3 regions of the Mesorhizobium sp. M0778 genome follow, and region 2 is predicted to be linked to each of the others. Evidence: predicted binding sites of a transcription regulator. Region 2 holds the regulator's gene; each other region holds the start of a gene.
What was found. The regulator LexA, encoded in region 2, represses DNA repair genes until DNA is damaged. The targets are predictions, from matches to a motif close to TGTTCNNNNTGTGTTCNG.
Positions count from the first base shown of each region.

Region 1: NKI22_RS13790 (ATP-dependent helicase) is a predicted target of LexA. The motif match lies at 1,820-1,837, and genes of this name have one in related genera.
Region 3: NKI22_RS05700 (2'-5' RNA ligase family protein) is a predicted target of LexA. The motif match lies at 3,821-3,838, and genes of this name have one in related genera.

Region 1 covers NZ_JAMYPA010000008.1:114,910-119,913, forward strand. The annotation lists gene NKI22_RS13790 (ATP-dependent helicase) at 1-1,778, opposite strand, end outside; gene NKI22_RS13795 (glucose/quinate/shikimate family membrane-bound PQQ-dependent dehydrogenase) at 2,031-4,343, shown strand; gene NKI22_RS13800 (dienelactone hydrolase family protein) at 4,561-5,004, shown strand, end outside.
Region 2 covers NZ_JAMYPA010000010.1:99,720-104,723, reverse strand. The annotation lists gene gltX (glutamate--tRNA ligase) at 1-218, opposite strand, end outside; gene NKI22_RS16380 (ComEC/Rec2 family competence protein) at 315-2,780, shown strand; gene lexA (transcriptional repressor LexA) at 2,774-3,505, opposite strand; gene kynU (kynureninase) at 3,977-5,004, shown strand, end outside.
Region 3 covers NZ_JAMYPA010000003.1:17,569-22,572, forward strand. The annotation lists gene NKI22_RS05675 (aminopeptidase) at 1-1,147, shown strand, start outside; gene NKI22_RS05680 (DUF488 domain-containing protein) at 1,205-1,561, shown strand; gene NKI22_RS05685 (ArsC family reductase) at 1,763-2,116, opposite strand; gene NKI22_RS05690 (ArsR/SmtB family transcription factor) at 2,291-2,641, shown strand; gene NKI22_RS05695 (SRPBCC family protein) at 2,644-3,123, shown strand; gene NKI22_RS05700 (2'-5' RNA ligase family protein) at 3,141-3,776, opposite strand; gene NKI22_RS05705 (ABC transporter ATP-binding protein) at 3,998-5,004, opposite strand, start outside.

The DNA of each region.
Region 1 (5,004 bases), on a different contig from region 2:
CCGGGCGCTTCCACCGAGCGGTCGTTCTTCCACATGTCGGTGTAGCCGCTCTCCTCCAAAATGGTCTCGGCGAGCTCGGTATGCGGGGTGGTTTCCAGAGCCTTCTGCCAGCGTTCGAAATTGGCGGCGACCTCGCGAAGTGCGGCGCGCGGCTTCGGCTTCAGCTCGTCGCTCTCGGCGAGTTTTGCCGCCGCCTCCAGCATCGGGATGCGAAGGGCGCGGGCGGTATCATGGATCTGGCGGATGGTGGCCTCGCCAAGCCCGCGCTTCGGCACGTTGACGATGCGCTCGAAAGCGAGGTCGTCGGCGCCTTGCGCGACGACGCGGAAGAAGGCCAGCGCGTCGCGGATCTCGAGCCGCTCATAGAAGCGCGGGCCGCCGATAACGCGGTAGTTGAGGCCGAGCGTGACGAAGCGGTCCTCGAATTCGCGCATCTGGAAAGACGCGCGGACGAGAATCGCCATATCGTTCAAATTGTGCTTCTGGCGCTGGTAGGCCTCGATGGTCTCGCCGACGGCGCGGGCCTCCTCCTCGGAATCCCAGGCGGCGTGGACATGCACCTTCTCGTCGTCCTCGGCGATCTTCTCGGTAAACAGCGTCTTGCCGAAGCGGCCCTCATTGTGGGCGATGAGATGCGAGGCGGTGCCGAGGATGTGCGCGGTCGAGCGGTAGTTGCGCTCCAGCCGGATGATGGTGGCGCCGGGGAAATCCTTGTCGAAGCGCAGGATGTTGTCGACTTCGGCGCCGCGCCAGCCATAGATCGACTGGTCGTCGTCGCCGACGCAGCAGATGTTAACTTTGCTTTCGCTCACGGCCGCGCGCGAGCTTCGCTCGCTGGCCTCCGCGGGGGCGGCCTGGCCGGCCGACGCCCGGTCGGGCTTGCGGCCTTCGGCCGAAGAGCGCCCAATCTCCCCCGCGAGGGGGGAGATTGGCTTGCCTTGAGGCCGCTGGGCCAGCAGGCGCAGCCACATGTACTGTGCGGTGTTGGTGTCCTGGTACTCGTCGACGAGGATGTAGCGGAAGCGCTTGTGGTATTCCTTCAGCACGTCCGGATTGGCGCGGAAGATGCGGATCGGGTGACATAGGAGATCGCCGAAGTCACAGGCATTCAGCGTCTGCAGCCGCTCCTGATAGGCCTTGTAGAGTTCGCGGCCCTTGCCGTTGGCGAAGGCACGGGCATCGCCCTCGGGGATGTCGGCGGGACCGAGGCCCTTGTTCTTCCAGCCGTCGATCATCTGGGCGAACTGCTTGGCCGGCCAGCGCTTGTCGTCCAGCCCTTCCGCCTGGATGAGCTGTTTGATCAGCCGCACGACATCGTCGGTGTCGAGAATGGTGAAGTCGGATTTGAGCCCGGCCAGCTCGGCATGTCGGCGCAGCAGCTTCACGCCAATCGAGTGGAAGGTGCCGAGCCACGGCATGCCCTCGACATTGCCTTCGCCGATCAACAGGCCGATGCGCTGCTTCATCTCGCGCGCCGCCTTGTTGGTGAAGGTGACGGCGAGGATCTGCGAAGGGAAGGCCTTGCCGGTGGCAAGGATGTGGGCGATGCGGGTGGTCAAGACGCGCGTCTTGCCGGTGCCGGCGCCGGCCAGCACCAGCACCGGGCCTTCCGTGGTTTCCACCGCCAGCCGCTGCTCGGGGTTGAGGCCGTTGAGATAATCGGGCGCGTTGTTTTGATTGCTGCGGGCAGCCATGGCGCGCGCGGCGATGCCCGACGGGGCCACGGGCCGCGCGTTCGGTTCGTCAAAAAAGGGCATGTCTTCCGAAAAGCCGGACATCTCTCCCCGAATGTAGTGATTCGGCAGCGAAAGGCCAGAAGTGTCTCCGTTTTGTTCTCTGTCCAGTCGGTAGACTCACAATCTGAATGGGTCCGCTAACCAAAACGCCGAGCTTGCCGTGGGTCGACGCCGTAAAACGCCGAGCTTGCTTGACAGGGGAAGCGGGCCGGAGAAAGTTGCGTGGGGGCAGGCACGCAATGCGGGGTTGCCCATGGACGCGTCGCGGAGCGCACCAGTCGAAGGAGCACCGTCTTGGCTGTGGTCATCACCTCCCTGATCCTTTTCCTCATCGGCCTGGCGCTTGGCGGCGGCGGCATCTGGCTCGTGACGCTGGGCGGCAGCTGGTATTACGTCATCGCCGGCATAGCTTTCCTGATCGCTGCCTGGCTGCTCTACAGGCGCAGATCCACGGCGCTGTGGCTCTACGCGGCGATCGTGCTCGGCACGCTCGCCTGGGCTGTCTGGGAAACCGGCTTCGACTGGTGGGAGCTCGGCCCGCGCGGCGGCATCATCGTGCTTGTCGCGCTGTGGCTATTGACGCCATGGGCGCGGCGCGGGCTTACCGGTCCCGACGGACGAGCGCCGCTGATCCTCGCGGTGCTGGCATCGCTCGGCGTCGCCGGTTATTCGATGACGACGGACCCAAAGGATATTGCCGGCCAACTCAACACCGACAAGGTGACGCCGACGGCCGAACTCGGCGGCAATGTGCCGGCCGGCGAATGGCACTATTACGGTCGCACGCAATATGGCCAGCGCTATTCGCCGCTCGACCAGATCACCCCCGAAAACGTTGCCAATCTGCAGCCGGCCTGGACCTATCGCACCGGCGACGTGAAAGGGCCCGACGACATCGGCGAGACGACCTATCAGGTGACGCCGCTGAAAATCGCCGACACGCTCTACATCTGCACGCCGCATAATTTCGCCATCGCCATCGATGCCGCGAGCGGCAAGGAGAAATGGCGTTTCGATCCGCAGGTCAAGCTCAACAAGGACCGCCAGCACCAGACCTGCCGCGGCGTGGCTTACTATGCCGATGCCAAGATCGCCGCCGGCCAGCCCTGCGCCACGCGCATCTATCTGCCGACATCGGACGCCCGGCTGATCGCGCTCGACGCGGCGAATGGCCAGGTCTGTCCGACATTTGCCGAGGGCGGCACGCTGAACCTGCTCGCCAACATGCCATATCCGAAGCCGGGCTATTACTATTCGACTTCCGCGCCGCTGATCGTCGCCAACAAGATCATCGTCGGCGGCGCGGTCAACGACAATTATTCGACGCAGGAGCCGTCCGGGGTCATCCGTGCCTACGATGCCGACACCGGCGCGCTGTTATGGAATTGGGATTCCGGCAATCCGGACCAGACGACGCCGCTGCCGCCGGGCCAGACCTACACCAACAACTCGCCCAATATGTGGTCGACGGCGAGCGCCGACGAGAAGCTCGGCCTGCTCTATGTGCCGCTCGGCAACAAGACGCCGGACCAGCTCGGCGCCGGACGCAGCGCCAATGACGAGAAATTCTCTTCCTCGATCACCGCGCTCGATCTCAACACCGGACAATTGCGCTGGGTGCGGCAGACCGTGCATCACGATCTCTGGGACATGGACGTGCCGGCGCAGCCGACGCTGGTCGACATAACCACGGCCAGTGGTGTGGTGCCGGCGCTGGTCGGGCCGACCAAGCAGGGCGACCTCTATGTGCTCGACCGGCGCAGCGGCGAGCCGATCGTTCCGGTCAAGGAAGTGCCGGCGCCGGGCGGCGCGATCGAAGGCGACCATACCTCGCCGACGCAGCCGGTCTCGGACCTCAGCTTCAGTCCGAAGCCACTGACCGGCGCGGATATGTGGGGCATCACCATGTTCGACCAGCTGGCCTGCCGGATCGAGCTTCGGAAGCTGCGGTATGAGGGCCGCTATACGCCGCCGTCGCTGCAAGGCTCGCTGATCTATCCTGGCAATTTCGGCACCTTCAACTGGGGCGGCGTGGCAGTCGATCCGGTCCGGCAGGTGATGTTCGGCATGCCGACATACCTGGCGTTCATCTCCAAATTGGTGCCGCGCGCCGACGTGCCGCCGCCGGGCGATACCAAGGGCAGCGAACAAGGCCTGAACCGCAATGACGGTGCGCCTTACGCAGTGATATTGAAGCCATTCCTGTCGCCGCTCGGCATTCCCTGCCAGGCGCCTCCGTGGGGCTATGTGGCCGGCGCCGACCTTCGGACCGGCAAGATCGTCTACAAGCATCGCAACGGCACCGTCTACGACATGACGCCGCTGCCGCTGCCGTTCAAGGTCGGCGTGCCGGGCATTGGCGGGCCGATGATCACTGCCGGCGGCGTCGCCTTTCTCGGTGCGGCGGTCGACGACTATGTGCGCGCTTATGACCTGACGACCGGCAAACAGCTCTGGCAGGCGCGGCTGCCTGCCGGCGGGCAGTCGACACCGATGACCTACACGGTAGCCGACGGACGCCAGTTCGTCGTCATCGTTGCCGGCGGCCACGGCTCGGTCGGCACCAAGCCGGGCGATTATGTGATGGCCTATACGCTGCCGAAATAGAGAAGTTCCTCAGAGCCCGAGATGCCCTTTCAGGTCGGGTACCGATGCAAGTACCTCGTTGGTCAGCTGCGGGCCGGCGGCTGTCTCGGCCTGCTGGACCAACGCGGCATCAAGGCCATCGTGCAGAGACTTATGGCAGCCCTCACTCAGCCGTGACTGGACCAGCCAGGCTTCGACCCTATGTTGCTGCCGGGGGCCGAAGACCTAGGAGCGCGCCATGACAACACCTGCCGGCCCCGCCAAGCCTGTCATTACCCAGGCGATGATCGATGCCTATGATGAATACACGCATCTGACGCTCGACCGGCGGCGCTTCATGGAGCAGTTGACCAGGCTTGCCGGGTCGGGTGCGGCAGCGGCCGCGATCTCGCCGCTGCTGGCGGCGAATTCGGCCCAGGCGGCAATCGTCGCGGAAAACGATCCGCGCGTGAAAGGCGAGGACATCAGCTATACAGGCAGCGGCGGCGAGATGAAGGGTTATCTGGTCAAGCCGGCGGGTCAGGCCGGCAAGCTGGGCACGGTCATCGTCGTGCACGAAAACCGGGGGCTCAACCCGCATATTCGCGACGTGGCGCGGCGCGTGGCGCTGGAGGGGTTCGTGGCGCTTGCCCCGGACTTCATGACACCGCTCGGCGGCACGCCGGCCGATGAAAACAGGGCA
Region 2 (5,004 bases):
TCACCGTCCCATGTCAGGCCAAGCCAGGAAAGCCCGTCGAGGATGGCCGCGGTTGCCGCATCGGTGGAACGCTCGCGGTCGGTGTCCTCGATGCGCAGCAGCATCGTGCCGGCTGTGTGCTTGGCATACAGCCAGTTGAACAGCGCCGTGCGCGCCCCGCCAATATGCAGATAGCCGGTGGGCGAGGGGGCAAAACGGGTGACGACCTTGTCGGGCATGGAACTCTCAGGCAGGCGAAGGAAGTGGGTTTGCGGACTTTCGCGCGTTGCGCGTTCATGTAGCATAGGAGGTCGAGGGCGCAAGGGGCAGACCCGATGGCTGTGCGAGGCCGTGGTGCGGGCGAGGGCGAGGACGTTGGCAGCGGCGTCAGCGAACGCTTGCTGTTTGCCGCGCCCGTGCCTGTCCTGCCGGCACCGGCATTGCTGCCGGTTCCACGCTTTGATGCCCCGTCGCTGCCGGCGAGCGACCCAGCAACGGTTCTCGTGCCCGCGGCCGAGCCCATCGTGCGCCTACGCCGGCGTTTCCGCCTCCCGTCACCGTCCCGTATCCGCAACGGCGTAACCTCGGCGGTCGGCCTGGAGCTCGACCGTGGGGTCGCCTTCCTGCTGGTGCCGGTGTTCCTCGCATGCGGGGTGGTCGTATATTTTGCGCTGGCGGTGGAGCCGGCCTTTCCACAGCCGATCGCAATCGTCGCCTTGGCAGCCCTCTGTGCCGTCGCCTCGCGGTCGTGGCCCAGAACCCGCCTGTGCTTCATGGCGGCGTTGCTCTGCGCGCTTGGCGTGCTTGCCGCCAAGGTCGAGACCTGGCGTGTCGGAACGCATATGCTCGGTTCCGAAATCTCGACGCGCCTCACGGGTCGCGTCGTATCGTTCGAGCCCATGGCGAGCGGCCGCATCAGGCTGACGATCGATGTGATCTCAACTGCCAGGCCGACACTGCGCTACATGCCGGAACGGGTCCGCGTTTCGGCGATGAAAATACCGGCTGAGCTGACCGCCGGTTCCGAGATCGCCGGCTATGTGCGGCTGCTGCCGCCGACCGGGCCGGTGCGGCCCGACAGCTATGATTTCTCCTTCGACAGCTATTTTGCCGGTATCGGCGGCAGCGGCTTTTTTCTCGGCAATCCGAAAGTCGTGTCGTCGAGCAGCATGCCGTTTGCCGCGCGGCTTTCTTCCGCGATCGAAGACGCGCGCGAATCCATCGCCGACCATATCCGCAGCCGCATCGGCGGCGCCGAGGGCGAGATTGCTGCTGCGCTGATCGTCGGCGTGCGCGCCGGCATTCCCGAGGAGATCAACGAAGCGATGCGGCGTACCGGCATCTACCACATCATCTCCATCTCGGGGCTGCATATGGCGTTGGTCGCCGGCACCATTATGGCGCTGCTGCGCGGCGCCTTTGCGCTGTTTCCCGATTTCTCATCGCGACGGCCGGTCAAGAAATACGCGGCGGCCGCCGCGCTTTTTTCGATTGCGGCCTACCTCGTCTTTTCCGGCATTGTGGTGGCGGCCGAACGCAGCTTCATCATGTTGGCGGTGATGCTTATCGCCGTGCTGTTCGACCGGGCCGCGCTCACCATGCGCAACCTGGCGATCTCGGCCATCGCGGTCATTCTGGTGTCGCCGCACGAGGTGGTCGGTCCGAGCTTCCAGATGTCCTTCGCCGCGACGGCGGCCCTTGTCGGCGCCTATGCAGGCTGGTCCGATTACCGCGCCGGCGGGGCCACCACGCCGCCGCCCCGGCGGTCGCCGCTACGCTTTGCCACTAGAAAGGTACTGCTGGGCATGGGCGGCCTGGCGATGACCTCGATCATTGCAGGGAGCGCCACGGCGCTTTTCGCCATATGGCATTTCCAGCGCGTGGCGCCGCTCAGCCTGTTCGCCAATCTGGCCATCATGCCTATCGTCTCACTGGTCGTCATGCCCTTCGCCGTCCTCAGTGCGCTGGCGATGCCGTTCGGCGCGGATGGGCCTTTCCTCTACGTGATGGGCAAGGGGCTGACGGCGATGATCGCCCTGTCCGGGTGGATCTCCGAGCGCTCGCCGATCGATGCGGTCGGGCTGATTTCGCTGAGATCTGTCCTTTTGGTGACGATCGCCCTCGTCATTGCCAGCATGGCGACGACCTGGTTGCGGCTCGTGGCCCTTCCTTTTGCGCTCGCCGGCTTGCTAACGACAACGCAGACGCGCGTACCCGATGTATTGATCTCGGAGGACGCACGGCTCGTCGCGCTGCCGATCGGCAGCGGTGAACTCGCGGTCAACCGGGCACGCCCGAATGAGTTCACCATCGACAACTGGAAACGCGCGCTCACATCAGAGGCTATCGTCGCGCCGGAAACACCTGGAAAGAACGATCCGCAATTCGACATTGCCGATCCGGCCGACTTACCGCCGGGCATGCCGTTCATTTGCACGGACGGTCTCTGCCTTGCCAGGCATCCATCCGGCGCGATCATCGCGCTAGCCAATGACCGCGATACTGCACGGCCAGCCTGCGCCTTTGCCAGCTTGATCGTCATCGACGACGCCACCGCCCATAATCCCTGCTACTACGACCGGCTGGTCCTCGTCGTCACCAAACGGCAACTGGCGCGCGCGGGAAGTGCGGCCGTCTATTTCGATCCACAAGCGGCAACACGCGCCGAAATCCGCTTCGCCGTCGAAAAATCATACCGGCCCTGGCACGTGCAGCGGAAATTTTCACGCGCGGCGCGGGGCATGCCGCCATACCGCAGAGCCGACAAGCCAAAAGCCGGCGCCAAGGGCGCAGCTCAGTAGCGGCGGATCAGCCCAACGAGCTTGCCCTGCACCTTGACCCTGTCTGGTCCGAAGATGCGCGTCTCGTAGGCCGGATTGGCGGCTTCCAGGGCGATCGAGGCGCCCTTGCGGCGGAACCGCTTCAGCGTCGCTTCTTCCTCGTCGACCAGTGCCACCACGATCTCACCGGGGCTCGCCGTATCGGCATTGCGGATGATCACCGTGTCGCCGTCGAAAATGCCAGCCTCGATCATCGAATCGCCTTTGACCTCCAGCGCATAATGCTCGCCGCCCATGATCATGTCCGGCGGCACCGAGATCGAATGCGTCTGGTGCTGGATGGCATCGATCGGCACACCGGCGGCGATGCGGCCCATCACCGGGATCGACACGGCGGCGACGACATCGTCGTCATTGCCGGCTGCAGGCATCCGCGACGATGTCGGCTTGCCCTGCCGAGGACCTTGCCCAAGACTGCCCTGGATGACGCTCGGCGAGAACTTGCGTGCCGCATTGAGGCCGGGGGCGATCGAATCGGGCAGGCGCAGCACCTCCAGTGCACGGGCCCGGTTGGGCAAACGGCGAATGAAGCCGCGCTCCTCCAGCGCCGTAATCAGCCGGTGGATTCCCGATTTGGAAGCCAGGTCGAGCGCTTCCTTCATCTCGTCGAAGGAGGGCGGGATACCGCTTTCCTTCAGCCTTTCGTGGATGAACATAAGCAGTTCGTGTTGTTTGCGTGTCAGCATAGCGACCCCCAACAGAATCAGAAAAACAAACCCAGAACAAACACTATCTGTTCCAGTTGTGTTCCGCAACTGTTTAAAGTTTAATGAATGTGTTAGGGCTCGGGAAACGATACCACTCACCAAACCGGAACGCTGCATTTTCACCGCCGCGGGCGTCATCGCCTTGATTCTGCTTTCGTTTGCGGCCTCTGGGTTCCCAGAAGGCGGCACTGGTATCGGCCTTCAGCCGGCAAAGGGCACGGAATTGAAGCCGTATCGACTGTGCGGTTTGGTCAATGCACCGTGAACGAAACGAACTCAAAACGCCAACCTTGGGTTGGCTTGGCTCCTGGTTTCCACCGCGTGGTCAGGCAACTTGTCGCCGGTGGAGCCTTGCTGCGCGATACCAGGTAATGGAGAACCGCTCGTGACCGATGGATGCCGTCGATGCGTGTCCGGCGTTGCGGTGAATCTTGGGGGAGCAGACAAATCATGACAGGAATTCGCGATCTCGTGGCCATAAGGGCGATGGATGCTGCAGATCCGCTGCGCGCGATGCGCAACCGCTTTGTGCTGCCGCAAGGAGTGATCTATCTCGACGGCAATTCGCTAGGGGCCGCTTCGCGTGCAGCTTTCGATGAATTGAGCAAGGCAGCGACCGAAGAATGGGCGCATGATCTCATCCGCGCCTGGAACACGGCTGGCTGGTTCAACATGCCGCTCGAACTCGGCGACCAGCTCGGGCGCCTGATCGGTGCCGCGGCCGGCCAGACGGTGGTCTGCGACACGACATCGGTCAACATCTACAAGCTGCTGCACGCCGCCATGGCCATGCGGCCGGAGCGGCAGGTCATCGTCGCCGAGGGCGACAGTTTTCCGACAGACCTCTACATGGCTGAGGGTGTGGTTTCGACGCGAAAAGATACGCTGCTGCGCCTCTCGGGGGTCGACGCGCCGAGCATCGAAGAGCTGATCGACGAACGCACCGCCGTGGTGCTGGTCAACCACATCAACTACAAGTCGGGCGAACTGCGCGACATGCCGGCGCTGACGCGCAGGGCCCAGGAAGCCGGGGCGATGATCGTCTGGGATCTCTGCCACACCGCCGGTGCGATGCCAGTCGAGCTCGACACGGCAAACGCCGATTTTGCCGTTGGCTGCACCTACAAATATCTGAATGGCGGACCGGGCGCGCCTGCCTTCATCTATGCGGCTGAGCGGCATCTTGCCGACATCCAGCAGCCGCTCACCGGATGGTGGGGCCATGCACGGCCCTTCGCCTTCGAGCCAGGCTATGCGGCCGGCACCGGCATCCGCCGGTTTCTGTGCGGCACCCAGCCGGTCCTGTCGATGCGCACGCTGAAGGGCGCGCTCGACATCTGGAACGATGTCGACATGACGGCGGTGCGCAAGAAGAGCATCGCGCTGGCTGATCTGTTCATCGAGCTCGTCGAGGCAAAGTGCGGCACTTACGGGCTAACGCTCGAAAGCACGCGCGACGGGGAAAAACGCGGCAGCCA
Region 3 (5,004 bases), on a different contig from region 2:
GGTGCTGACCTCGTCTATCGCCGCGCTGCCTCTGACGCGGCGGATCGTCGAGCACGCCTACAAGGCAGGTGCGGGCCTGGTGACGCCGATCTTCAACGATGACGAGATCACGCTGGCGCGCTTCCGCTACGGCGCCGACGCCGGCTTCGACCGCGCCGCCGGCTGGCTCTTTGAAGGCATGGCAAAAGCCTTCGCCAATAATGCGGCGAGGCTTGCCGTGCGCGGCGAGGATCCGTCGCTGCTTTCTTCTCAGGACCCGGCAAAGGTGGCGCGTGCCAACAAGGCGAATTCGATGGCTTACCAGCCGGCGCTGGAGAAGATCACCGGCTTCGATATCAACTGGAACATCGTCGCCTATCCCGATCAGGCCTGGGCCAAGCAGGTTTTCCCGGACGACGCCGAAGACGTCGCCGTGGCCAAGCTAGCCGACGCCATCTTTGCGGCCTCGCGGGTGGACGTCGAAGACCCGATCGGCAACTGGACGGCGCACAATGCGGCGTTGAAGACCCGCACCGAATGGCTGAACGGCCACAATTTCCACGCACTGCATTTCACCGGCCCCGGCACCGACCTGACCGTCGGACTGGCCGAAGGCCACGAGTGGATGGGTGGTGCCTCGACCGCCAAGAACGGCATCACCTGCAACCCCAACATCCCGACCGAAGAGGTTTTCACCACGCCGCATGCAAGGCGCGTCGAGGGTCATGTCACCAGCACCAAGCCGCTGTCCTACCAGGGCACGCTGATCGACGGCATTGCGGTGCGTTTCGAGGCGGGGCGCATTGTCGAGGCCAAGGCCACGAAGGGCGAGGATGTGCTGCAAAAGGTGCTGGACACCGACGAAGGCTCGCGCCGTCTCGGCGAGGTGGCGCTGGTGCCGCATTCCTCGCCGATCGCCAAGAGCGGGCTGCTGTTTTTCAACACGCTGTTCGACGAGAACGCCGCCTGCCACATTGCGCTCGGCCAGTGCTACTCGAAGTGCTTCGTCGACGGCGCCTCGCTCAGCCAGGACGAGATCGCGGCGCGCGGCGGCAACAAGAGTTTCATCCACATCGACTGGATGATCGGCTCCGACAAGATCGACATAGACGGCATCCACAAGGACGGCAGCCGCGTGCCGGTGATGCGCAAGGGCGAGTGGGTTTAGGCCCGGGATCGCTAAGCGAAGGCCAGCAAGCATCGGCGCCTGCTGGCCCATGCGGAGTTGGCAATGGAGCTCGCGGTCAAGCGCATCTATGAGCCGCCGGCGCCCGATGACGGGCAGCGGGTGCTCGTCGATCGCATATGGCCGCGCGGCATCGCCAAGCAGGACGCGGCGCTGACGGCCTGGCTAAAGGACATCGCGCCAAGCGACGCGTTGCGCAAATGGTTCGGCCATGAGCCGGCGCGCTGGGCGGAGTTCCAGCGGCGATACCGCGATGAGCTCGAACGGAACGGCGAGGCGGTGGCGGAACTGCGCGCCTTGCTCCGTGAAGGCAAGGTGACGCTGCTCTACGGCGCCCATGACGAGGCGCACAACAATGCGGTGGCACTGGCTAGCTATTTGCGTGAGAACAATTAGTCACGCCGGCGGGACAGCACCCCTCTCTGTCCTGCCGGACATCTCCCCCTCGTGGGCCCCCAAGGGGGGGAGATTGGCAGCTTCGCCGAAAGCGCCCTTCTTTGGAGACTAGCGAACGCCGAAGTGACATCCAATCACCCCACTAGAGTGGGAGATGTCCGGCAGGACAGAGGGGGCGCGACGGATCGCGGCGGGTCGGTCCTATTTCCCACTCACCGCCTGCTGATAAACATCAGGCTTGAAGCCAACGAGAACCCTGTCGCCAAGTTCCAGCACCGGTCGCTTTATCATCGTCGGTTTGGCCAGCATCAGCGCCTTGGCCTTGTTCTCGTCCAGACCCAGTCTGTCCTCCTCCGACAGTTCGCGAAACGTCGTGCTCGCCTTGTTGAGCAGGATTTCCCAGCCGACCTTGCCTGACCAGCCGTTCAGCCGATCCGCGTCAAGCCCGTCTGCCCTGTAATCGTGAAAGCGATAGGCAACATCATGGCTCGCCAGCCAGGAACGCGCCTTCTTGACCGTATCGCAATTGGTGATGCCGTACATGGTGATCGTCAAAACGCTTCCTCGGATCGGTCGAATCTGATGGCACCCTAAAACCGTGCCTCTCACTTTTCCAGCTGCCTTGCCAGGCATCCGTGATTTTTGCGCTTGCCAATAGTAAGGAATTTTCCTAACTATTGTCCCGAGCTAATTTTGGTCACGCGGAATGGCCGAGGCAAGGAAATGACCATGACGAGCCTGCAGACCGAAAGCCCCCCACCGATCGACGGCATTTTCCGTGCGCTCGCCGATCCGACCCGGCGGCGCGTGGTCGAGCGGCTGAACCGAAGCCCCGCCTCGGTCAGCGAGCTTGCCCAGCCGTTCGAGATGGCCCTGCCATCCTTCATCGAGCATCTCAGGGTTTTGGAAGGCTGCGGGCTGGTGCGTTCGGAGAAGGCCGGCCGCGTCAGGACCTACCGGCTTGCGCCGGAGCCGCTGAAGCTCGCGGAAAGCTGGCTGGCCGAGCAGCGTGAGCTGTGGGAGCGCCGTCTCGACCAGTTCGACGACTACGTGCTGAAACTCAAGGAGACAGACAGATGAATATGGTCGCGTTTTTTCAACCCGATCCGAAGCTCGACCTCGTGCTCGAACGGACGATCGAGGCGCCACGAGAACTGCTGTGGACGGCCTTGACGAAGCCCCAGCATGTCCGCCAATGGTTCACGCCGAAGCCGTGGATCATCACCGATTGCGAGATCGACCTGCGGCCCGGCGGTCTGTTCCGCACCCGCATGCAGTCGCCCGACGGCAAGGAGGTCAACGACAGGCGTTGCTGCTACCTCGAGATCGTCCAGAACGAGCGGCTGGTGTGGACCGATGCGCTGCTGCCCGGCTACCGGCCGTCAGGCGACCCATTCATCACAGCCGTCATATCGCTGCAATCGCAGGGCGAGGCGACGCGCTACACCGCGACCGCTATCCACCGCGACGAAGCCACGCGCAACAGCCACGAGGAGATGGGCTTTTACGACGGCTGGGGCACGGTGGCGGATCAGTTGGCGGGCTACGTCAAGACGATCTGAGGGGACCCTGGCTTGGCTCACATTGCGGCCACGGAATCGTCGTGGCCGTTCAACCGCCAGCGCCCGAGCTCTTCGTACCGGCCTTGCCGGATCAGACTGCGGATGAGCACAAAGTCACGTACGGTCCAGCTGATGGGTTCGATCGCCCGTTCTCGAACCCTTTGAACCCGCAATTTGTCACGAAGCAATGTAACATGAGGTTCAAAGGAGCTCCCCACAAAGGGCTTCAGCGGGCTGTCGGCGATCAGGGCGGTAAGATTGCGCCAGAACGCTTGCAGCGGCGGGACGCCGTCGCTGCCACGCAGCACCAACGCACCGCCGCCGAAAGCCGACAACCGATCGAACGACACCTCAAACGGTTTCGCCTGGACCATCGAGGCGACGTGGCGGGCGATTTTGACCAATTCCTCCGGCAGTCCATCATAGTCGCCGAGCCCAATAAGCGAGATGTGCAGGCGTTCCGCCGGAAACACTTGCCCTCGCAATCCCGATTCTCGCCGCCAGACGGCGGCCCGGCGTGCAAGCGGCACGGCGATCGTACTTTCAAGAAGAATGGCGAAGAACAGCCGGTCATTCCAGCGCCGATCCAGCTCCTGCCAGTTGAACACGGCTTGGCCGTTTTCGGTGATCCTGAATGCGGGCAGCTCATTCATGTTCATTGCTCCTCTCAAAGCCATTCCCGCCCAGCCAAGCAGAATAGAACAAAAAGGGAACAAATCAAACGAAAATGATACGAGCGCCGGTACTGGCAGCACCAACGCTCGCAACCACATTTCGGTCGGCCGTATGTTGATGGCTCAGGCGCCGTCGCCGATGATGCCCTTGATCTCGAGGAAATCGTGGATCGCCCGGTCGGCGTATTCGCGGCCGTTGCCTAGCTGGACAGCATAGGGCAGTTGGCGCCACGGCGCAGGCTGATATGCGCCACGTCGCCGACGCTGAATTGAAAACCCTCCGCCCGGCGCGGCGCGTCGATCACCACCTGTGTCCCCTGCCCCAGCTCCGCATGAAGGCGCAAGGTGCGGCCGTGGAAGACGATGCTGTTCACCCGCACCGGTACAGTGCCGGCCGCCGCTTCGGTCGTCGCCAAAAAATCCTCTGGACGCACGCCGATGGTGCGCACCGTGCCCTCGCCAGGCAGTTCGCCCGTCTCCGAAACCGCTTCCAGCGGCAGGGCGCCGGCGGCGAACCGCAAGCGCTCGCCGTCACGGCCGACGAAGCGCGACTGCAGAAGGTTCATCGTGCCGATGAAGCTGGCAACGAATTTGGTGGCGGGCCGGTCGTAGAGGGTCGCCGGCGGCGCAATCTGCTCGATGCGGCCTTTGTTCATGACGACGATGCGATCAGAGATCGACAGCGCCTCGGTCTGGTCGTGCGTGACCATGACGAAAGTGGTGCCGAGGCGCGACTGCAGTCGCTTCAATTCGACCTGCATCTGTTCGCGCAGATGCGCATCGAGCGCCGATAACGGCTCGTCGAGCAGCAGCACGCGCGGTTCGCAGACGATGGCGCGGGCAAGCGCGACGCGCTGGCGCTGGCCACCCGACAATTCGGACACGCGGGCGCCGAGCTTTTCAGCAAGGCCGACCATGTCGAGCGCTGCGCCGACGCGCTTTGCCTGTTCGGCACCGGAGAGCTTGCGCAGCGACAAGCCGAAGCCGACATTTTCGGCGACGTTCATGTGCGGGAACAGCGCGTAGTCCTGGAATACGGTATTGACCGGACGGTCGAAGGGCCTGAGCGCACTGATGTCGCGGCCTTCGAGCAGAACCTTGCCGCTCGACGGGCTTTCGAAGCCGGCGATGACCCGCAGGCTGGTGGTCTTGCCGCAGCCGGATGGTCCGAGCAGGGTCAGGAACTCGCCGCGCGAAATATCGAGAT